Regions from separate parts of the Neobacillus canaveralius genome, predicted to be linked through region 2. Evidence: riboswitches for the same ligand, from Rfam matches in the RefSeq annotation. Region 2 holds a riboswitch; each other region holds the start of a gene.

What was found. Region 2 has a riboswitch for cyclic di-GMP ahead of ABC255_RS02525 (PAS domain S-box protein). Riboswitches for the same ligand answer to the same signal wherever they lie in the genome.
Region 1: it holds a riboswitch for cyclic di-GMP, as region 2 does, so the genes downstream of both, ABC255_RS25295 (anti-repressor SinI family protein) here and ABC255_RS02525 (PAS domain S-box protein) in region 2, are expected to answer to the same signal.
Region 3: it holds a riboswitch for cyclic di-GMP, as region 2 does, so the genes downstream of both, ABC255_RS05855 (anti-repressor SinI family protein) here and ABC255_RS02525 (PAS domain S-box protein) in region 2, are expected to answer to the same signal.
Region 4: it holds a riboswitch for cyclic di-GMP, as region 2 does, so the genes downstream of both, ABC255_RS03705 (DUF3789 domain-containing protein) here and ABC255_RS02525 (PAS domain S-box protein) in region 2, are expected to answer to the same signal.

The regions. Positions count from the first base shown of each region.
Region 1 is NZ_JBDFLL010000001.1:5,165,377-5,171,065, forward strand. It holds gene ABC255_RS25275 (YtxH domain-containing protein) at 15-404, opposite strand; gene ABC255_RS25280 (DUF1128 domain-containing protein) at 639-866, shown strand; gene map (type I methionyl aminopeptidase) at 892-1,644, opposite strand; gene ABC255_RS25290 (helix-turn-helix domain-containing protein) at 1,851-2,180, shown strand; gene ABC255_RS25295 (anti-repressor SinI family protein) at 2,238-2,387, opposite strand; cyclic di-GMP riboswitch class I at 2,420-2,507, opposite strand; gene ABC255_RS25300 (hypothetical protein) at 3,123-3,287, shown strand; gene hutH (histidine ammonia-lyase) at 3,300-4,832, opposite strand; gene ABC255_RS25310 (DNA topoisomerase III) at 5,167-5,689, opposite strand, start outside.
Region 2 is NZ_JBDFLL010000001.1:506,902-512,590, forward strand. It holds gene ABC255_RS02520 (hypothetical protein) at 1-1,176, opposite strand, end outside; cyclic di-GMP riboswitch class I at 1,382-1,471, shown strand; gene ABC255_RS02525 (PAS domain S-box protein) at 1,548-5,546, shown strand; gene ABC255_RS02530 (SGNH/GDSL hydrolase family protein) at 5,687-5,689, opposite strand, start outside.
Region 3 is NZ_JBDFLL010000001.1:1,211,518-1,217,206, reverse strand. It holds gene ABC255_RS05870 (Dps family protein) at 1-414, shown strand, start outside; gene ABC255_RS05865 (disulfide oxidoreductase) at 456-863, opposite strand; gene ABC255_RS05860 (DsbA family protein) at 856-1,578, opposite strand; gene ABC255_RS05855 (anti-repressor SinI family protein) at 1,832-1,960, opposite strand; cyclic di-GMP riboswitch class I at 1,989-2,072, opposite strand; gene ABC255_RS05850 (lactonase family protein) at 2,361-3,419, shown strand; gene ABC255_RS05845 (DUF421 domain-containing protein) at 3,446-4,150, shown strand; gene ABC255_RS05840 (lipid II:glycine glycyltransferase FemX) at 4,167-5,267, opposite strand; gene ABC255_RS05835 (ATP-grasp domain-containing protein) at 5,292-5,689, opposite strand, start outside.
Region 4 is NZ_JBDFLL010000001.1:761,158-766,846, reverse strand. It holds gene ABC255_RS03735 (flagellar hook-basal body protein) at 9-785, opposite strand; gene ABC255_RS03730 (flagellar hook-basal body protein) at 791-1,633, opposite strand; gene ABC255_RS03725 (YaaR family protein) at 1,648-2,085, opposite strand; gene motA (flagellar motor stator protein MotA) at 2,210-3,013, shown strand; gene ABC255_RS03715 (flagellar motor protein MotB) at 3,010-3,747, shown strand; gene ABC255_RS03710 (C39 family peptidase) at 3,776-4,492, shown strand; cyclic di-GMP riboswitch class I at 4,628-4,711, shown strand; gene ABC255_RS03705 (DUF3789 domain-containing protein) at 4,756-4,875, shown strand; gene ABC255_RS03700 (DoxX family membrane protein) at 4,986-5,495, opposite strand; gene ABC255_RS03695 (carbohydrate kinase family protein) at 5,637-5,689, opposite strand, start outside.

The DNA.
Region 1 (5,689 bases), 4.7 Mb from region 2:
TAAAATGACAAATTCTATTCTTTTTTCTCTATTGGTTCTTCCACGACTTTAACCTCTTTTAATAAATCTTCAACGGTTGTCGTATCTTCATGCTTTAAAAAGGTACTTTTCGTTTCCCTTACCACTTCTTTTACTTGGGGCGTTAACTCACGGAGTTCGTCAACTTTTTCGGTTATGTAAGAAATGTCCTCGCTCACCTGCTCAATAGTATTTCTAATTTTTTCGGCAGTCTCTTTCACATTTTCTGTTATTTCTTGTGGATGGCGAACCACATAAGAAACCTGCTCGTACGCTTTTTTCACATTTACCTTCATATCCTGCCGTGTTTTTTTATCTAACAAGCTAAGTGCTCCACCTGCTAAGGCACCATAGAAAATGCCTTTAAAAAATAAATTCTTACCCATTTTTTTAACCTCTCCTTTCAAGATGTTTTTATCATTCATTTCTGCCACTATGAAAAAAATACCAATAAACTCCACTTTATATTCTGCTTTAAGCTTGCGGCAAAATGCAAGCGTCGATCATATTTTACTCCTATTATTTTATTACCCAACATTAGGTGCATTAAAACAAGTTTAGATTGACATCTTCCAATGAAAATGGAAAGATAAAGTTACGAATACTGAAAGGGTGACGGGATGAATTTATCAGAAAAAACAGTAGAAAATGTTGAGTATATGATTGAACAAATAAAGGAAAAATTAAAGGTACTAAATCTCGGAGCCATTAAATCTTCACACTTTGATGAGGAAATGTACGAGGAATTAAAAGAAATTTATGAAATGGTTATGAAAAAACCTTCTTTTAGCCCTAACGAAATGCAAGCTTTGGTGGAGGAATTAGGGAACCTTCGCAAAAATAAGTAAAACAGATCTCGAGAGATCTGTTTTTTTATTTTTCCTGTTCAGTTAAAATAATCGGACCATCCTTGGTGATGGCAATGGTGTGTTCATACTGTGCCGAATATTTCCCATCAATCGTCCTAGCAGTCCAGCCATTACTATCCATTTTTGTTTGGTACATACCGATATTGACCATTGGCTCAATAGTAAATACCATTCCTTCTTTTATTCTAGGACCTTTTCCAGGCAGCCCATAATGTGGTACATCAGGTTTTTCATGAATGACTGCTCCAATTCCATGACCAATAAAATCACGAACAACCGATAAGCCTTCTCCTTCTACATAGGTTTGAATAGCATGACCGATATCTCCAATCCGATTTCCAGGGACAGCCTGCTCAATTCCTTTATAGAGTGCCTCTTTTGTAACCATTAATAAATGATCTGTTTCCTTAGGGACAGTTCCAATAGCATAAGACCATGCTGAATCCGCTAATCCGCCATTATAGTTGACGACCATATCTATTGTTACGATATCGCCTTCCTTTAATGGTTCCTTTCTTGGGAATCCATGACATATTTCGTCGTTAATGCTCGCACAGGTGGCGTATTTATAGCCCTTATAGCCCTTTTGCTGTGGGGTGGCATTGTGTTTTTTAAGAAAATCATCCACAAACTCATCAATTTCCCAAGTTGTTATACCTGGTTTAATCATTTTTGCAATTTCTTTATGGCATGAAGCAAGAATTTCCCCTGCTTTTTTCATTCTCTCGATTTCCCGCAGTGATTTAAGAACAATCATGATCTTCCCAACCTTTTTATATTATTTTTATGTATTCTTAGAGAATTGGAAACACACTTTAATCTTATCGCTAAGCTAACATTTTTTCAAAAAGTTTTTGACTTTGATAAATATTTTTGTCATAATAAACTGTTCTTAATATGGAACTTTTTCCGCTTTTCTGATAAAATTATTATAGCAATAATAAAAATTAGGTGTGTGAGCCCATGATAGGTGATCGTGTAAAAAAACTTCGGTTAGAAAAAAGGATGTCATTATCAGAACTTGCTGAGCAAGCTGGAGTTGCTAAATCTTATTTAAGCTCTCTTGAGCGAAACCTGCAAAGAAATCCATCAATTCAATTCCTTGAAAAGATTTCTTCTGTATTAAACGTTCCTGTTGACCATTTAATAAATGAACACATTAATAAAGAAGAATTAGATAGTGATTGGATGAGCATTGTTAAAGAGGCGATGGATTCGGGTGTCTCTAAAGAACAATTTCGCGATTTTATTGAATTCAATAAGTGGCGAATTGGCCAAAATAATAACGAATAAAAAAGAACAAAGCATACTACCAGGATTTTTGTAGTATGCTTTGTTCTTTTATGTATCTTAGCGATTCTTAAGTACTACCTCTCTGGCTTCGTTCTGATGGAGAAAATTAAGGATTGTTTCCTTCGAAATTCCTAGGTCCTTTGCCTCTAAAATAAGAGCTAGCCATTCTGCATCCATACCATTTTTCATACTGTCAGTTATGCCCACTCACATTCACTCCTAAAATACATATTCGTATTCCAGGTAGCCCGGCCATCATAGTAAAATCTATACCTTAGATCCTCGGCTTTGCGTCCCCATTTTTCAATGGGTTTGCCCTTTTCTGTTTCTTATTACTCATAAATCATTGATTATTCAGTATATTCAATAGACAAGCTTTCCTGTTAAATAATGACTATGTTTATTATATATAGTACTTTTTCAGTATCGTGTTGGAATTTGTCAAATGGTTTATTTTTTCGAACCTTTTTTTTACACAAAATATTCCAATTTTCTACAAAAGAGCTTTATGGAATTCGCAGAATTCCTGAAATTCACAATCAATATGGAAGATTTACGGAAAAACAGAGGGATAAAAGTCGATATTAGGTTATTTTACCTAATGAAAGTCTTTATAAAACGATACAAAAAGACCAGAAAAACGCAGTGAAATTTGTCTATTTTGTGACAATTGACATCTACCATAAACACCATTAAAATATACTAAATATTGTAAATATTCTAATATTGGTGGTGGATCTAGTCAATGACAACCATTCATGTGTTGAATTACGCTATCCCAATAGCCTTTGTTGTATTTTTTGGTTACCTTCTTGATCGCATTTGTAAACCTGCAAAGTCTGATGAAAATATAGAAGGTGATTAATACTCTGTCTCTCCTCTCCACTAATAATTTTCCTTCGTTTGGGAATGATACATTCGAAGACGAAAGGAGTGTTTAATTTGGCACGTGGAGAACATTTTAACCATAAGAAGAAAGGTCATCCTGGAAATTTACCAAAAGATAACGTAGTTGAGAAACACTCAAAGGATGCCATTGGAGACGAGGAATTTATTGTAGTGCAAGAGGCATTTAAGAATAGGGTAGAAACGAAAGACGTAGAATAAAAGGCGTGATTTTCACGCCTTTTTTGCCTGCCTAACATTATCAAATTTTTGAATAAGCTTCTTTAAGTCCCATTCTTTTAGACCTGTTGCAGCCCTTTCAATATCTATTGAAAAGATTCGATCCTTCTTTATAGAAGCAACAAGCTCCCTCCCCTTTTCATACACCCGCTTGGTCTGGCTGGCCATTTTATCTACCCCGCGAATTTCAACACCCTGCATGGCACAAATTAGTTCAATCGCCAGCACTCTTCGAGCATTCTGAATGATTTGATACGCATGCCTAGAGGCGATCGTTCCCATGCTCACATGGTCTTCCTGATTAGCAGAGGAGGGAATGGAATCGACACTTGCTGGGTGTGCCAGTGTTTTATTTTCTGATACTAACGACGCCGCCGCATATTGCATAATCATCGCACCTGACTGCAAACCAGGCTCAGGGCTTAAGAAAGGCGGCAAATCGTTCAACTGTGGATTTACTAATCTCTCGATACGTCTTTCAGATATATTCGCAAGCTCGGCAACGGCAATTTTCATAAAATCCATCGCGAAAGCAATTGGCTGCCCATGAAAATTCCCTCCTGAAATAACCTTTTCTCCGTCATCAAATATTAATGGATTGTCTGTAGCGGCATTCATTTCGATTTCTAATTTTTCTTTTACATAATCCAGTGCCTGCCAAGAAGCTCCATGAACCTGTGGAATACACCTTATAGAATAAGCATCTTGAACACGATATTCTCCCTGAACACTGGTTAATAAACTATCACTTAGGTAACCGCGGATTCTCGCTGCCGTGTCAATTTGCTGTTGGTAGCCTCTTGCTACATGAACCTCCTCGGCAAAGGCGTCAATGATTCCGTTCAATCCTTCAATTGTCATTGCAGCGATTAGTTCACTTTCAAATGCCAGCTGTTCCGCTTCAAGATAGCCGACAACTCCCATAGCTGTCATCGCCTGTGTTCCATTAATTAACGCGAGACCCTCTTTTGCCTCTAATGTTATCGGAAGAATCCCTTCCATTTGCAGCGCATGGATTGAATCCATCCTATTTCCTTTGTAAAATACTTCCCCTTCCCCAATCAGCACTAAAGCTAAATGGGAGAGTGGAGCCAAATCACCGCTGGCACCCAGTGAACCCTGTTGAGGAATAACCGGGATGATTTCAGCATTTAGCAATTCCAATAGTTTCTCAATCACGATGGGTCTAACACCTGAATATCCTTTTAAAAGTGCATTGGCTCGTAAAAGCACCATAACTTTTGAAACAATCTCAGGAAAAGGGTCGCCGACTCCACAAGCATGGGAGCGAATTAAGTTTAGTTGTAAATCCCTAACGTGTTCTTTATCGATTATGACATCACTGAACTTTCCAAAACCTGTATTTATACCGTACACCACTTTATGATTGGAAACGATTTTCTCCACCGCTTCACGGCTTTTCTTTACAAGGTCCATACTTTTCTCAGAAGCAATAACCTTTTCGTTTCGATATAAAACTTCTTTCATTTGCTCCAACGTTAAACTTTGACCTGTTAGCATAATCATATTTCTCACCTCTACCACTTTAATAGAATAAAGAAAGAGGCTGGATTCCATATCACATTAGATTTGGAGTCCAGCCTCTTTTATAAACATTACATAATTTAATTTTGTTTTTGGATGCCTCATAGGTTATCAGTCCATTCAAAAATTCTATTAGATTAATAATTATTGTATGTGATAAGAAGCTTGATTGTCAATGCAATTGTCAGAATTTTAGCACAATATCACTTTAGCAAGATAATATAAGAAAGGATTCCTGCTGTTTACAATATAGGCTTTATATACAAAACAAGTATATAAAGCCCAATTTTCTAATCGATATTGTTTTTGATCTTTCTTACTTCAAATTCAACTTCTTTAATGCATCTGCCAAAGCTGTATTAATCGGCTCTTCTTCCTTGTTTTGGTTATTCAGATACTTTTGTACCGTACGTTTATCCACTTTACCAGTAGATTCTTTTTTACGACGCGCTTCGAAGGCAGATAGTTTCTCACGATATCCACATTTACAAGCGAAAATTTGTCCTTCCCCTTCACCGCGAAGCTCAAGTTTTTTCTTGCATTGCGGGCAGCGCGCATTAGTGACGCGCGAAACATTTTTTCGATGTCCACATTCACGGTCTTGGCACACAAGCATTTTGCCTTTTTTCCCATTTACTTCAAGCATTGGTTTTCCACAGTCCGGACAACTTTTTGTAGAGATATTGTCGTGCTTATACTTTTTATTACTGTTTTTAATTTCAGCGACAATTTCTTTTGTGTACTTTTTCATTTCGCTGATAAAAACATCTTTTTTCAACTTGCCATGGGCAATTTGATCAAGTTTTTGTTCCCACTCAGCTGTTAAGGCAGGGGACTTC
Region 2 (5,689 bases):
ATTCGTTGTTAAATACCGAATAATCCACTTGAATTCATCATAAAACTGAAGGAATGCTGTGCTTTGTGGAATGGTCATGTACGCTTGTAAAGTACTTGGTAAATCTTTAAAGAATGATTGTTTATTCTTTACTGCAAAAACTGGGATTTCATAATGTATTGCCTTTACCATTCGTAAAGCATCTTCTTCTGAATCAGTCTTTTTTATGACATGCATGGATAAATTAAAGCACTTAAACACGATGTCCACTGAATGATCGTCAAAGTGGTCGGTGAAATAAGAAAACATTTGAGAAGGTACTGTCTCCTGATTTTCGGAAAGAATAGCTTCAGCACTTTCGTAATAAGGAATCCCTGAATTATCGATAAAGTCCTTAATTTCATCATAGATTTCTTCGATCCCTGTTTCTATTTTAGATTTAAAATGAATAAGCAACAGAATATCAAACCAGGAAGTGAACCCATAAAACCGAATGTACTTCGTTGGTTTATTTATAACAGATTGTAAGAATAATATCTGATATAGTCTCGAGTTATTATATTGTAGCACTGTTAATTGATTGAGTTCCTGCGGTAGAATCTCAGAATAATTTTTACTATATGCAATTGGGTGCTGCAGAGATGAATCTAGCCAAGGTGCACATAATAAATTACTTTTTAACTTAGATGGGATTGGCTTGTTTTCATCCATTAAAGGCATGGTAATTAATCGGTTTCGCGGTTCCATAAAGGATGATATTGCTGAAAAATAGGTTTGTTCTACTTGTTGAATATGTATCATATCATTGGTTGTTTGCATTTCAGATCTTTGTGTCCGAACTGTTCCGACAAGAAGCATAAGTGAAGCCAAAGTGAAAAATGCTACTGTCGTTCCTCCAATTAAATCTCCAAGCGGTCCAATATCTCCCCAACTTTCTCCCATTGTAAATGTATAAGCTTTTGAAATACAAAATATCGTACTCAATATATACAAACCAAGTGCTGAAAAAAGTGCAGCCAGTTTTTCGAATTTTTCTAGTTTATATTTTTTACTTTGAATAACGAAAGCAACTATCATCCAATAAACGATTGAAATCCAGAAATACGGACTAGTGGGTGAGTAAGCCACAAGTATCGCATCCAAAAAGCTAGGGTCTGGTTTGGGTACAGTAGAATCTATTGAAATATTCATATTCATTCTTTTTTATTCATTCCTTATATTCAAAATGATATATACATATTTTACTATAAAGTGACTTCCTTGGTGTAGTGGACCAAGGTTCCTGTCCCCTTGGCCCTTTTGGCCCTTTTTACCAATAGCCCCAAATAGTAGGTGGTTTATTTTATTATCAATAATTGTATAATAGATAATAGTCTCAGAAAATACTGAAATAAACAAAAAAATACGATAAAGGCAAACTTACTGAAAGGTGAGGACGCAAAGCTACGGGTCTATGGTTATAAACCATAACTATGATCGCCGGGTTACCGAATAATGATATGACCTGATCGGCTAGTTCTAAATGGAATAGTCTTCTTTTTTTATTACATAAAGATTGGGGTATTTAAATGAATATTGGATTTATTGCTTCCCGATTCGATGAAAATAACTTACATAAAATATTCGATAACCCTGGACTAGCGATCTGGTATAAAGACTTACTAGAAGATACTTTATGGGTATCTAAAGGTAATGCATCCATATACGGGTATACGCAAGAATATTTCATGGAGAATCCCACAGTATGGTTAGAATCGGTTTATCCGGAAGACAAATGGATAATTGAAAATGCAAGTAGCAGGCAATTAGTAGGGGAGTCAACCGTTGTAGAATATCGAATCATTCGTTCCGATGGTAAAGTTCGATGGGTGCAGGATCGTTCTCAGCCAATCTTAGATGAAGGGGGAAAGGTGATCGCCATAAGCGGTTCTGTAAATGACATTACCTTACAAAAAAGAGAGACATTGAAATTACAAGAGCAGCTTAAAATGACCGAAAACAGGTATCGTTCACTAATAGAAAGTGAAGACCAATATCGTAGTTTAGTAGAAGTGTCACCAACAGCTATCTTTGTTCATCAAGAAGGAAAAATCGTTCTGGTCAATCGTGCTGGATTAGAGGGGCTTGGTGCCGTTCATGAGAATCAGCTGGTTGGCAGGGAGATATTTGACTTTATTCATCCGGAAAGCAAGGAAATCTTATCGGACCGTTTTAAGGAAACGTTAGTAAATGGAAAAGTTGGCCCGAGCGAATGTAAATTATTGACCTTAGATGGAAAGACCATTGATGTAGAAGCCTCTGGAACAAAAATTCTATTTAATGGAAAACCAGCAATTATGGCGGTTGGAATCGACATTACAGATAAGAAAATCTTACTTGAACAATTAGCTATAAACGGCCAACGGTATAAATCGCTCTTCGAACATAATGACAACAGTGTATACTCGTTTGATTTGGATGGTCATTTTACTAGCTTTAATACTGTTTGTGAAGAAGAAACGGGGTATCGTAAGGAAGAACTATTAAAGCCGATGAATTTTAAGGAATTGATTGTCCCTGAAAAACTGGAAGAAGTAGTAGATCATTTTGCCCGATGCATAAAAGGAGAGGCACAAAATTTTAGAACCTCTATAGTGGATAGGAAGGGTTCGATCATTCATATAAATGTGACAATGGTACCTATTTTCGTAAATGGAGAAGTGAATGGTGTTTTTGGGTTAGCTCAGAACATTACGAAACAGGTGGAAATAGAAATAGCCATTGAACATATGGCCTACCATGATTATTTAACCGGTTTGCCAAATCGCAATAAGTTAAATTCAAGTCTAACAAGCGAACTGGTCAGTGCTGCAAACAGAGACCAAAAAGTGGCTGTTTTATTTATGGATCTTGATCGATTTAAAGTGGTCAATGATACCCTCGGTCACAATACAGGCGACGAATTGCTCAAAGAAGTAGCCCAACGGCTTAACGCCTCTTTAAATGATGGAGACATCGTTTTTCGGCAAGGTGGAGATGAATTTATTATTATTCTTAAAGACGCTGATCGAGATGTGGCTGCAAAGGTGTGCAGAAGAATTATGGATGTTGTAGCTGCTCCATTTAAGATTCAAAATTATGATATCTATACTTCTCCGAGCATTGGGATCAGTATATTCCCAGAAGATGGAGAAACGGTGGAAACGTTAATTAAGCATGCTGATTTTGCCATGTACCAAGCTAAAAAGGAAGGAAAAAATAATTTTAAGTTTTATTCATCGAAGAATCAGGCTTTCAATATCAATCCCTTAGAATTCGAAATGGATCTTCATAAAGCCGTTAAAAAAGAGGAGTTACTCCTTCACTATCAGCCGAAAGTGAGTTTGAAAACAGGAAAAATTGTCGGTGTAGAAGCCTTAATCCGCTGGAGCCATCCAAAATGGGGACAGGTACCACCTGGAACCTTTATTCCGATTGCCGAAGAAACAGGACTCATTATTCCTATTGGTGAATGGGCTTTATATACTGCTTGTAAGCAAAATAAAGAGTGGCAGCAAAAAGGTTTTACCACCACGATTTCTGTCAATTTATCAGCTAAGCAATTTACACTTTCTAATTTAGATGAAACAGTTGCGAGGATCCTGAACGAGACAAGGTTGGAGGCCCAATACTTGGAATTAGAGATTACCGAAAGCATAACAGCGAATATAGAACGCACCATTTCAACCTTACAAAAGCTTAAAAGGATTGGAGTTCGCATTAGTATTGATGATTTTGGGACTGGTTTTAGTTCTTTAAATTATTTACAAAAGTTTCCTTTGGATACTTTGAAGATTGATCAGTCCTTTATCCGGAGACTGCAAAATAATCCGAATGATGAAACGATTGTAAAGGCTATTATTTCAATGGCCCATAATTTGAATTTAAACGTAGTTGCGGAAGGTATTGAAACAAAGGAGCAGCTTGTGTTCCTACAGGAACATCTTTGTGAAGAAGGACAAGGGTATCTATTTACGAAGCCACTTACAGCAAACGAATTAGAACATACTATCATGAACATTCAAAACGTAGTCAATGAATATGGAATCTCGCAAGATGTTAATGAACGCATGTGGTCTGAAGAATTGGTACGTATCGCAAAGGAAGAATTAAATGAAACGATTCGCCTGCAGCAGGGGATGACATTTAAATTTAAAAATATAAACGATAAATTTATTCACACCTTATGTGGCGGTGAACTACTGTATCGCTTAGGCCTTATTCCGAGTCTTGTTGTAGGAAAACAGCTGAAGGATTTTCTTCCGAGAGAGAAAGCTGAGAAAAAGGAAGTTTACTACCAGAGAGCGTGGAATGGGGAAGAACATGTAATTTATGAAGATGAGCTGAATGGAATTTCATATCTAGCGGCGTTAAGCCCAATTAAACGTGGTGGCGAAGTAGTGGAGGTAATTGCCTCATGTATCGATATTACCGACCGTAAGAAAGCTGAAAAAGCCTTGCTGGAAAGCGAAAGTAAATACCGGTTGATTGCTGAAAACATGACAGATCTCATAATCTTATTCGATATAAATAGGAGAGGGATCTATGCATCCCCATCCCACGAATCTATCCTTGGTTATACGCCAGAATACTTTGAAGGAAGTAGTACATTAAATCTCATTCATCCTGAGGATTTGGACTCTACTATGAATCAATTAACGGAGGTAATCACGACTAAATTACCTGCGAAGGTTGATGTTAGGCTGTTACATGCAAATGGTGAATGGAAATTATTTGAATGTACAGGAACACCAGTCATAGGTGAAAATGACCAATTGGAACACATTATGGTGATAGCGAAAGATATTACAGAGAAAAGAAAAGCGGAAGAAATGCTATGGAATGCTGAGAAATTGTCGTTAGTTGGGGAGTTGGCCGCAGGAGTCGCACATGAAATCAGAAATCCTCTAACATCTATTAAAGGGTTTATCCAATTATTCCGGGAAGGCATCATCAAACATGAATACTTTGAAGTCATCCTGACCGAGTTTAATCGGATTGAGGAGATCATAAAAGAGTTTCTTTCACTTGCCAAACCACAAGAAATCCAACCTAAACTAGTCAATATCCCTTCATTGTTAAAGGAAATTGAAACATTACTAGAATCAGAGACGCTCCTTAATGATGTGACTTTATCATTTGAGATGGAACCAGGCCTCCCATTGGTTATGTGTGATGCCAATCAAATGAAACAAGTATTAATCAACCTTTGCAAGAATAGTTTTGAAGCAACCGATAAAAAGGAAAATGGTTTCGTAGGAGTCAAAGCTTATATCCATCAAGATCATCTCATCATTCAGGTAAGGGATAATGGAAATGGAATAAGCGAAGAACGATTAAAAAGACTAGGAGAACCTTTCTATAGCAACAAAGAAAAAGGAACAGGATTAGGGTTGATGCTCTGCTTTAGGATTATCAAACAACATAAAGGAGCATTGACATTTGAAAGTAAAGAAAATCATGGTACTACAGTTGAGGTTAGGCTGCCATTGGCTTTAGTTGAGAATGGTGACCCCAATAATACAAATACGTCAACATTTATAAACTAAATGCTTATTGAACTGGTAGATAAAGTTAAATAGTTTGATTTGCAAAAAAGCAAAGCGCTAAAAAGGGCTGTTTCTACAGCCTTTTTTTGCATTCTTACAGGGATGAATGGGGGATGCTAGGATAATATCTAATATAGTGATTA
Region 3 (5,689 bases), 700 kb from region 2:
CAAATTGCAAACTGGTCAGTATTGTATATCAAGTTACATAACTACCATTGGTATGTAAAGGGCGGGCAGTTTTTTACCTTGCACGCTAAATTTGAGGAATTTTATAACGAGGCTGGATTGCATGTAGATGAATTAGCAGAACGATTACTTGCAATCGGAGGAAATCCTGTTGCTACTATGAGAGAATGTCTAGAACTTTCATCTATTCAAGAAGCACAAGGCAGCGAAACTGCTGAAGAAATGGTTCAAACCATTATTAATGATTTTTCAATTATTATTGGAGAATTAAAAGAAGGTATGAGCATTGCCGGTGAAAAGGACGATGAAACAACAGGCGATATGCTCCTTGCAATTCATTCTGGTTTAGAAAAACATGTATGGATGCTAACAGCATTCCTTGGCAAATCAATCTAAATTACGGTAATAAAAATAAGACTCAAGCATTTGCTTGAGCCTTATTTATTTTGGTTTCGTGCAATGATAACTAAGCAAATGGTAATAATCGTGAACGCGGTAAACGCCAGGATTGGAATGGTGATAAATCCAAGCCAGTTAATATAATCTTTTGAGCAAGGTACACCACTTTTACACATTTCAAATTGCTGCAGATAGGGAATCTTTTGAAGAGCCGTATGGTAGCCTGAAATGAGCATTCCAATGATCGATAACGGTAAGGTGTATTTCACAATATCGTTATCATTTCGGTAAAAGGCAATTCCTAGAATGATTGCTAATGGATACATAAAGATTCGCTGATACCAGCAAAGCGTACATGGAATGTAGTGGAGAACTTCACTGAAATACAAACTCCCAATGGTTGCAATAAGTGCTGCAACCCATGCAAGCAGTAAAGGTTTATTCATTCCCTTTCTCCTTTGCCGCTTCCTCTACTAATTTGTTTAAATCGTCCATTGTTTGTCCATCAAATCGCTTCCCATTAACAAAAATGGTAGGTGTTCCACTAACTCCTAATTTTCCTCCAAGGGCTTCATCACTTTTCCAAGCCTCTTCCGGAGCTTTTGTATCAAAATAAGCAACTACTTTATTAACCTCTTCCTCAGTAGCCATTTCTTGCAATGTTTTGGTTAAAAATTCCTCTGTAAAAACATCAATTGTTTCATATCGGGTATCTTCCGGCTGCTTATCGAAAATAAGTTCATGAAACTCCCAAAATTTTTCGTTGCCTAACTCATGATAAACCGCCTCTGAAAATTTAGCTGTTCGATCTGAATCAACATTAATAAATGGATAATGGAAATAATAAAATTTTGCTTTGCCTGTATCAACAAATTCTTTTACTACTTGTGGTACAACATTTTCCGCAAAGTTTTTACAATTCGGGCACTTATAATCGCCAAATTCTACAATTGAAACAGGTGCTGATTCTTCACCTAAAAAAGGCTGATTGGAATAATCAATCGCTTCTTTAGCACTATCATCAGATTTCTGGTTGTTAGCTAGAAAGATAAATCCAATAATAGCTATTGCAATCAATCCAATAATCCAAAAAACAAATTTTGATGATGAGGATTGTGGTTTCGTCGTTCCTTTTTTAGTACTTTTTTTTCCTTGCGCCATAATCAAACTCCTTATTTATGTGATAGTTTTAACTCCATACAGTAATGTTAGATTAAATTTTACTAAACTTATACTGTAATGAAAATAAAAATGCCTATTAATCAGAACGTATATTATTAGATTGTCCTTTAAACGAAAAAAGGCCCATTTTAATGGACATTTTTTTTAGAGCAATTTCTTTTTTCATAATCCTTTTTTTGTAAGCTACAATTGGCAGCTTTACTAAGTAGGTAAATATCAAAGGAGGACATGTTTATGTATTCGAAGGGTCTTTTAGGAAATCCTTAATTTCATCAACAGTAATCCCTAAATATCGAGCTTCTAAGATGAGTTCTAGCCATTCCTTATCTACTTCTTTTTCATCTAATAGAGTGGGTAACATGTAAGGGTGTCCTCCTAAAATATTTGTCCTAGGCTACTCAGCCGTCATCGTTTAGCACTTTAGACCTGAAGCTTTGCGCCCTAATCTTTCGAAAGATTTGCCTATATCTAATTAAAGTTATAAAGTTCATAAGAAAATAGTACCACACATATTCTTTATATCGAACATAATTAATTCTAAAAATTATGACAAATTTATACACTTAGATAATAAAAGTACAGAGAAGGTCGGAGATAGATAAATGATTTGAGGTCGAAAATAGACTAATGATACTTATTACTTGTATATTTTTGTCTTTTAATGTATTCATAAAACATACACTCACTAGAACATGTTTTAATAATTCTTTGGGTAGTTTGATAAAATAAAATGATGATATTTCATTAAAGGAGTTTAAATGATGACTGAAAAAAAACAGTACACAGGTTTTATCGGAACATATACCAAAGGTGATAGCGAAGGTATTTATTCTTTCACGCTAGACACAGATAAGAGGACTATAGTAGACGTTAAAGTTGCAGCTAAGTTAGAAAACCCTACATATCTAACAATTAGCTCAAATAATCGTTATCTTTATTCCGTTGTAAAAGAAGGTGACACTGGAGGATTAGCAGCTTTTTCTATTAACGATAACGGTGAGTTAACAGCAATAAACAGCCAATTCTCAGAAGGTGCATCACCTTGTCATGTTAGTGTGGACACTAAAAACAACTATGTTTTTAGCGCTAATTATCATAAAGGAACAGTAGAATCCTCTTTGCTAAATCACGAAGATGGCTCCGTGCAGCCTGCTATGTCAATTTTTAAACATGAGGGTTCAGGTCCTGACCCAAGACAGGAAAAAGCGCATACCCATTACGCAGGAGTCACACCGGATGAAAAATATTTAGCTGTTGTTGAACTGGGAACTGATGCCCTAATTACCTATAAAGTAAATGACAATGGCACAATTGAAAAAGTAAGTCTTCTTCCAATAAAGGCTGGCAGCGGCCCGAGACACATTGCTTTCCATCCTAATGGAAAATATGCTTATATCATGACCGAGTTTAGCTCCGAGGTTATAGCATTAAATTATCATCCAGAAAACGGCCATTTTACTGAAATACAATATATTTCTACTCTGCCGGAAGATTTTACAGAAAATAACCAAGGAAGTGCCATACATATTTCTGCGGACGGTCGTTTTGTTTATGCTGGTAACCGTGGTCATAACAGCATTGCCCTGTTCCAAATCAATCAAGAGTCCGGTGAACTAAGCTTTGTAGAACACACCTCAACAGAAGGAGATTGGCCAAGGGATTTTGAGATTGACCCTTCTGAAAAATTCATTGTTGCTTCTAATCAAGAATCGAGCAATATCGTTTTATATTCAAGAGATGAAAACACTGGTAAATTGACTCTCTTACAATCAGATATTAAGGTGCCTTACCCGGTTTGTGTTAAGTTTATAAGAAATTAGAACCTAACCCTAAGGATGTGGTAACGCTGGATTTCTTTCATAGTCAGGAAACACTAACGACATTTGAGTGGATCCTTCGCGCAGTGGTAGCCTATTTCTTTTTGATTCTTGTAGCCAAGGCAATGGGCCAGCGTTCCATTGCGCAACTAAGATTGATTGATTTCGCTATCGCTCTTATAATTGGGAACATCATTGCCCACCCATTGTCAGATGAACATCTTGGATTAAAGGGTTCTCTGACGACTACTGTGGTTTTGGTGGTATTATATATTGGCAGTGTTTATACGATATTAAAATTTCCGAGGATAAGAAATCTAATTACTCCTGCACCCATTACACTTGTTAAAGACGGGGAAATTATCAATAAAGGTTTGAATAAAGCCAGAATATCCATCGATATTTTATTAGAAGAATTACGGGAAGAAAAAGTAGAGGATGTTAAAAAAGTTGCATTAGCATTGTGGGAAGCTGATGGGAAATTGTCCGTTTTTTTGGATCCAAAATACGAGGCAATTACCCCATCAACCTATAACTTGGTGACAGAGCCCTTTGACCTTCCTAAGACCATCATAAAGGAAGGCAAAATTGAACTAAATGAACTCCAACAACTAAATAAGGATGAAGGGTGGCTCATAAACACACTAAGGAGCCAGCATCAGACTGAAGTCAGTAATGTCCTTTTAGCAACAATTGACCGTAAGAATAACCTTAACCTATTTTTATACCAATGATAAAGGTTATCTATTTCTACTCTATAATTGCAGGTACCTTATTTGCAAGGGAACGGTATGCCGGGAAGAAATAATTATTTGAGGGTTTTAAATAATATTCTTCCCACTTCCCTATTAGGGTTTTATATATTTCTGGATTATGAACTTTCTTTCCAATGTAAAAATCCAGTGTTCCTTTAATATTAAAACGGTGCTTAAATTGAAATAAAGAATCCCTGCCAATGTGACCACCACCCAAATGAAAGGATTGCAATCCGTTCTCTTTTCCCCAAAGTGCAATATTGTGCAGCAAAAATATGGAGGTCCCTAAATTTAAAAACTTCTGTTTTGAACAACCTAGATGGTAATGGAGTGTACCGCCATCATACAAACACAGTGCCGCAGCCACCATTTTATCTTTATAAAAAACAGCACCCATAATTGAATGGTCTTCAAAACCACTAACTAGATTCTGTAAATAATCACTAGAAAAATAGGAATAATCTGAAGCATTCAATTTATCCATCGTTTCACTATACATTTCGTAAAATGTTTTTAGTTGCTCTTCAATTTGACTTCCTTTAAAAACTCTAAATTCCAAGTTGTTTTTTATTGCCTTTGTTACATTTCTTTTGTGATTTTTATGATAGTCTGAAATTAATTCATCTTGGCTTTTTGTTAAATCAACATAGACCGTTTCTCTATCATATGAAACTTCTAGAAAATTTTCCATATATCTTTGGTTTTGGAGTAGTGGATGGAAACGAATAAATTCTGTAATGATATTTTCCTCTTTACAATAGTCTTCAAATTCTCTCCTAAATTGTTGGATTAATGGATAATCTGCATGATCATATAATGGTCCACCATAACCATAAGAGGGGGTTATGATGTCATATAATGCAGCACCCTCTAAATCTTCAGATAAATATGGCAATTTATTTAGTTTTCTCTTTAAAAACGAATAGCATAATTTTTGACCTTGTTCATTTTCAAAAAAGAATAAATAAGGATCACCATCTCCTATTTCTTGATATAACTTTGAGTAGCAAAGACGATAAAACACATCCTTTTTGGATAGCTCATTCATCTTTTTCTCCCATTTTGGAACGTCTTCAAATGAAATGACTTCATACATACTTATCCCTCAATTCTTGGTTACCTAATTCAGTAACATAACATCATCAAACTTTATCATGATTGATTCCTCTTGATAGTCTCCAATTTGAGATTGATTCGAAATCCCCTTTAAATTATTTACTATACACTTCACGAAATTTTGACCTGCTTCGTGAGAGTGAGGATATCCTCCGCCAAATCGAGGATTTATTTCGGAAATTACATAACCTGATTCTGTTTTAAAACAATCAATATCGATAGGACCTATCAGCTTTAGTTTATTTAGCAGATCCTCAATAATCTCTACCAAATTCTGATTTTTTACCGCTACGGATTTATCTGTTTCTCCCGCTCTCATCTTTATTTTACGTTTACAAAAAAGATGGGTTGGTTTATTGCTAATCAAATCAACATAGCAATCGATTCCATATTCTTCTCCTG
Region 4 (5,689 bases), 250 kb from region 2:
TTATTACGTTATGACCTCATGATCCCATTTGCAATTCCCATCATTTGATCCGCATAGCTAAGCGCACGGGCATTCGCTTGATAGCCTCTTTGCGCTTTGATCATATCAGTCATTTCCTGATTTAAATCCACGTTAGACGATTCTAAAAACCCTTGTCTGATTTGAAAGTTAGAATCTACAGCCCTAATGGTTCCGCCCGTTATTCGGTATACCCCTCCATCATCCTTTAACTGCTGTGGATTGGTGAAATCGACCAAACCAATTTGCTGGTTTGTCCCCATAATGGTTCCGTCAACGGCTACCACAAATTCATTGTCCGCGCTCCATTCAATTGGATTTCGATTTTGATCAAGCAGCACGTCTCCATGATCGTTTACCAGTTGAAATCGACCGCCGCCAACGGGAGATTGTTGAAAGGCCCCACCTCTCGTATACAAGATTTCCGTTGTTGTTCCTGTTGTTCGTTGTACTTGGAAATAGCCGTTCCCTTCAACCATGAAATCAAAGGGTTGGTTCGTTTGCTTAGGTGCACCTTGAGTCAAATCCAATGGTGTAGCTGCAATACGTGATCCAAAAGTAGTTCGAATGCCTTGAGGAGACAAACGTCCCACCTCCTTTTCTTGCTCTGCTTGGTTTTGAATCGAAACGGTTAGATTTTCACTAAAAGCGGTTTCTCTACGCTTAAAGCCTGTCGATTCCACATTGGAAATATTATTTGCGATGGTATCTAACTTCCCTTGGTAGGCGCGAACACCGGACGAGGCAATAAATAAAGATGTATTCATAGCTTTTATACCCTTCCAATCGTGTTTAATTGTTCTAGTGTTTTATCGTAGGCTTGAAGTACTTTTTGATTGGCCTCATACAACCGAATATTCGTCATCATTTCGGTAATCGTTTGGGATGTATCAACGTTTGATTGCTCGATCATTTTATGGTGCAGCTGCAAACCTGCAGGGAGAGTCTGTGCAAGCATAGCTGGTACTGCCCCCTCTAGCTCATAAAGACCATTATCTTTTTTCACTAATTGGTTGGGGTTTTCGACCACCATGATTCCAAGTGAGGCAACGGTTCGTGCACGCGCTGGGTCATCAGGGCTAACAATGATATCCCCGTTACTTTGGATGGACACATTTCCAAGTGTCAATTCTTGGTCCGATATGGGTCGGCCATTTTTTCCTAAAACCAAATCTCCGGACGAGGTCGTCAGCTGTCCATTTTGATTTACCGAAAACCTTCCGTTTCGTGTAAATTGGAAACTGCCATCAGCGGTTTGCACGGCAAAAAAGGCAGCTGGTTTTATGTTTTCCCCGTTTTCTACAATGGGAGGCAACGCTTGGTCGTTAATAGCGACATCAAAAGGCAAGTTACTGTTCACCAGACTTCCCTGCGAAAAAAGAGGTAAGGTTTCTTGATTATACACTCCCATGGACAAAGTACCGATTTTTGGTGCTTCTCCCGAAGTTTCTGTTTGACGAATGCGCTCCAATAACATTTCGGGAAAGGAACGAAGCGGACTTGAATCCTGTTTAAAACCTGGAGTCTCAACATTAGCCAAATTATTCGTAAGTGCATTTTGTCTTCTTTGCAACGCAATCATCCCAGATGCAGCGGTATCAATTCCTCGAAGCATAGTCGTGCTCCTCTCTACATGTATAAGTTTACTAATAGTCCTTTAATTTCACCGATAGTCTTCAAAAGGTCAACCGAAACAGTTTGTTTTTCCATCACCTGTTCCGAAAGTTTGATCAACTGCTGATCAATTTGTTTAATTATTTTTAGTCTTTTATCTCTTCCATTGGAGTGAAATGACCGATACTCTTCTATGGAGTAACCATTTTGTACCACTTCTTTTAAAAAATCTTGAATGCTTTGTTTATACGCTAGTAAATCTTTTACAGATTGAGAGGTACTTAACCGAGTACCGCTTTGATCCAAATCCTTGAGAAGGGTTTGCAATCGCTCCTGTGTTAAATCAAATTGTGTTTCCTGAAAAATTTGTTGAAAGGAAGAGGATTCTTTCCCTTTCTCCCGCACAGTTATAAAGCGATCCTGACTGATAGTTTGACTTTGTTGGATCTTCAAGCGGATACCCCTTTCATGATGGTTAACATCACTTTATTAAAAAAAGAAAACTGTCGAAATTTTCCGTTTCACGTAGAATGCAATTTATTAAAACTAAATTAAAGATAAACTAAAGGAGAAATTTATGTCTAGTATTTTTGGAATTTTATTGGCACTCCTCGCAATTGGTATAGGGATGATGTTAAAGGGAGCACCACTCGCATCCTTGAACAACCCCGCGGCATATCTGATTATTTTTGGCGGAACAGCCGCTGCCGTGCTTATTGCATTTCCGTTTCGAGAAATCAAAAAGTTTCCGAAGCTGTTAAAAATTTCTTTATTTGAACCGAAGCTTCCTTCGAAAGCAGAACAGGTTGCTAGATTAATAGAATGTGCGGAAATGGCCAAAAAAGAGGGTTTTCTAGCTTTAGAGGAAATTGCTGAAACAACAGACGATCCTTTTTTTAAAAAGGGGCTCGAAATGATCATCGACGGCTATGATGCGGAATTCATTGAGGAAGTGTTATTCGATGAAGTCGAGGCGATCGAGCAACGTCATAAAACAGGCGCACTTATTTTCACCCAAGCTGGTACGTATGCTCCGACTCTTGGTGTACTTGGGGCCGTAGTCGGTCTAATTGCCGCACTCGGCTCATTATCCGAAGTAGAAAAACTCGGTCATTCGATTTCAGCTGCTTTCATTGCTACCTTACTTGGGATTTTTTCCGGTTATGTACTTTGGCATCCATTAGCGAACAAATTAAAGAGACTTTCCAAACAAGAGCAAGAATTAAAGCTGATTATCATTGAAGGGCTGATTTCTATCTACCAGGGAGTTTTACCAAGTGCCTTGGAGAAAAAGCTGACGGTTCATATTCCTCCTTCTGAACGCCATAAAGCAGAAAAGCAACTTGAACAAGATGATGATTTTGAGGAGAAATCGGCATGAGAAAACGGAAAAGAGCCTTTAACTCTGACCACGATGAACATATAGATGAATCCTGGCTGATACCATATGCTGACCTTTTAACTCTGTTACTTGCATTATTTATTGTCTTATATGCATCCAGCACCGTTGACAAAGATAAATATCAATCGATCATGGAATCCTTTCAATCTGAATTAACGGGGACAAAAATTGACAATCAACAAGCAGGTCTATCGCCGAACCCTTCCTCTCCACAACTAGAGGTAGGACTGCCAGAGGAAGAAGTAAAAGGCGAAACCAATGACAAAGAACTGGATGTATTAAGGGAACAGCTCGAAAGCTATATAAATAACAATAGTCTGCAGGATATGGTCTCTCTCCAAGAAACGGAAAAGGGAATTGAAGTTTCGTTAAAAGACGTTGTGTTATTTGATTCTGGAAGAGCGGATTTAAAAGAGCGCTCGTATCAAACCTTAAACGGGCTTGTCGGTTTGATTAATACCGTTCCGAATCCGATCAGCATTGAAGGTCATACTGACAATGTTCCGGCACACAATACTGTCTATAATTCCAATTGGGAACTGTCTGCCGCTCGGGCCGCAAGTGTTCTCCACTACTTTGAGTCACAAAAGGTTCAAGCAAATCGCATGCAGTTTTCAGGATTTGGAGAATTTCAGCCTCTTTATCCAAATGATTCGGATGAAAATCGCCAGTCAAATCGGCGAGTAACTGTTGTGATTTTACGAGAAAGTTAAAAATTTCTGGGGAGCAGAGGATGCAACTGTGAAAAAGGTTGTTATATATGGGGTTAGTATACTAGTTTTATGTTTTTCTATATTGGCAGACGTGGGTACAGGCCGTAACGAAGAAGACGCGGCTGCTACTCCCTTTACAAAAGTGGTGTTGGCCGAGGAAATCCAATTGGATGTACCTTTACTCAATCAAATGGATGAACCCCGGTTATTCAACGGCTGTGAAGTAACCAGTTTAGCTATGTTACTGCAATATTGGGGAATCGACGTAACTAAAAATGAACTCGCCGCACAAATCCCAAGGGTTCCTCTTCTCTACGATGATGGGAAAAGTGGAAATCCCAATATGGGATTTGTTGGTGATATGGAAACTGGTCCTGGTTTAGGTGTCTACCATGGACCGATTTTTTATTTAGCGAATACCAATGTCAATGACCAGTTGGTGGTTCAAAATTTATCAAACTATCCTTTTTCCTCCATCCTGGAAAAAGTAAGTCAAGGTCTTCCTGTTTGGGTGATTACCACCACCAGCTTTTCACCCTTACCCGATTTCGAAACATGGTCTACACCACAAGGGACCGTTGGAATTACGTTTAAAATGCACAGTGTCGTCATTACCGGCTACGATCAAGAATACATCTATCTCAACGATCCATACGGTACAAAAAACAAAAAAGTGGATAGAAAAAATTTCATCTCCTCATGGGAGCAAATGGGCTCACAAGCAATCGTCATCGAACCCAAATAAAAGGTTGCTAAAGAATCTATTTAAGTTATTTATCATGTTTTTAGTTTTTTTCGACATTTTATTAAACTTTTAAATCAATGTTGTCGATACAATAGAATACTAAGGAAAATTCACCAAAAATAAAAAAACATTAATCGTACGAAAAGGCAAAATGACCGAAAGGTGATGACGCAAAACTATAGGGGCTAAAGTGAAAAACAACGCTAGCCAGTTACCGAATATGTAATCCTTCCTACGATTAAGTGAAAATGGAGGAAAAATTAATGTTAACTTTTATACTAGGCGTAGCCATAGGAGCACTTACCATGCTAATCACCATGAGTCTAATGGCAGTAGCAAAAAACGCCGATCAACAAATGAATCTTTTCATATCAAAAGAATAATAAAATTGCTAGAATGACTGTCCGCCTCAGGTGGACAGTGTCCACGGGCGGTGCCTGTCACCCATAAAAAAGACGATTCGGGGGGAACGAATCGTCTCTGTGCCTACAAGTTAGGCAGCTGCTTTATTTTTTTCAGTATGAGTATTTAGTGTTTTACGGATGAATGGAACCACCCAGCGGTCTAAACCATATCTTCCAGCATTGTAGCCCGCTGTTAAGATAATGAAGCCTAAGAAGATGTCTGTTGGGTTATGAGATACGGTTCCTGCTAAGAAGAAGCTGAAGTTCATTACTAGACCGAAAAACATTGCTGCTGTTGTTAAACATCCTAGAAGAAGTCCTAAGCCGATTAACGTTTCGCCCCAAGGAACGATGAAGTTGAATACATCGATGTTTTGTAAAGCAAAGCTTTCTAAGAAGTTAGCGTACCATCCGTATACCATGTTGCCATCTGGTCCTTTTACTGGATTTGCAATCGCACCTTTTAGAAAACCAGAAGCGTCAAACCCGCCTGTTAATTTATGAAAACCAGCAGTGAACCAAGAGTAGCCAAGGTATAAACGAATAATAGTTAAAATAGCTGCTGAGATTTTATTTTCTCTTAAAAAGTTGTTAAACATAAGTCATTCCGCCTTTCAAAATTTGTTTGCTCTTTATACTTACACTATATTGGATTTTGTTAGTTAGTAACATAGGTATAGTGTTAAGTTCACAGTTTGTTTGAAATGTTATGACGGAAGTTTGAACAACAGTTATGGTAATCAGGATAATGCAGATAAAACGTCTTCTAACGTAGGTAATGCAGAAATTGCAC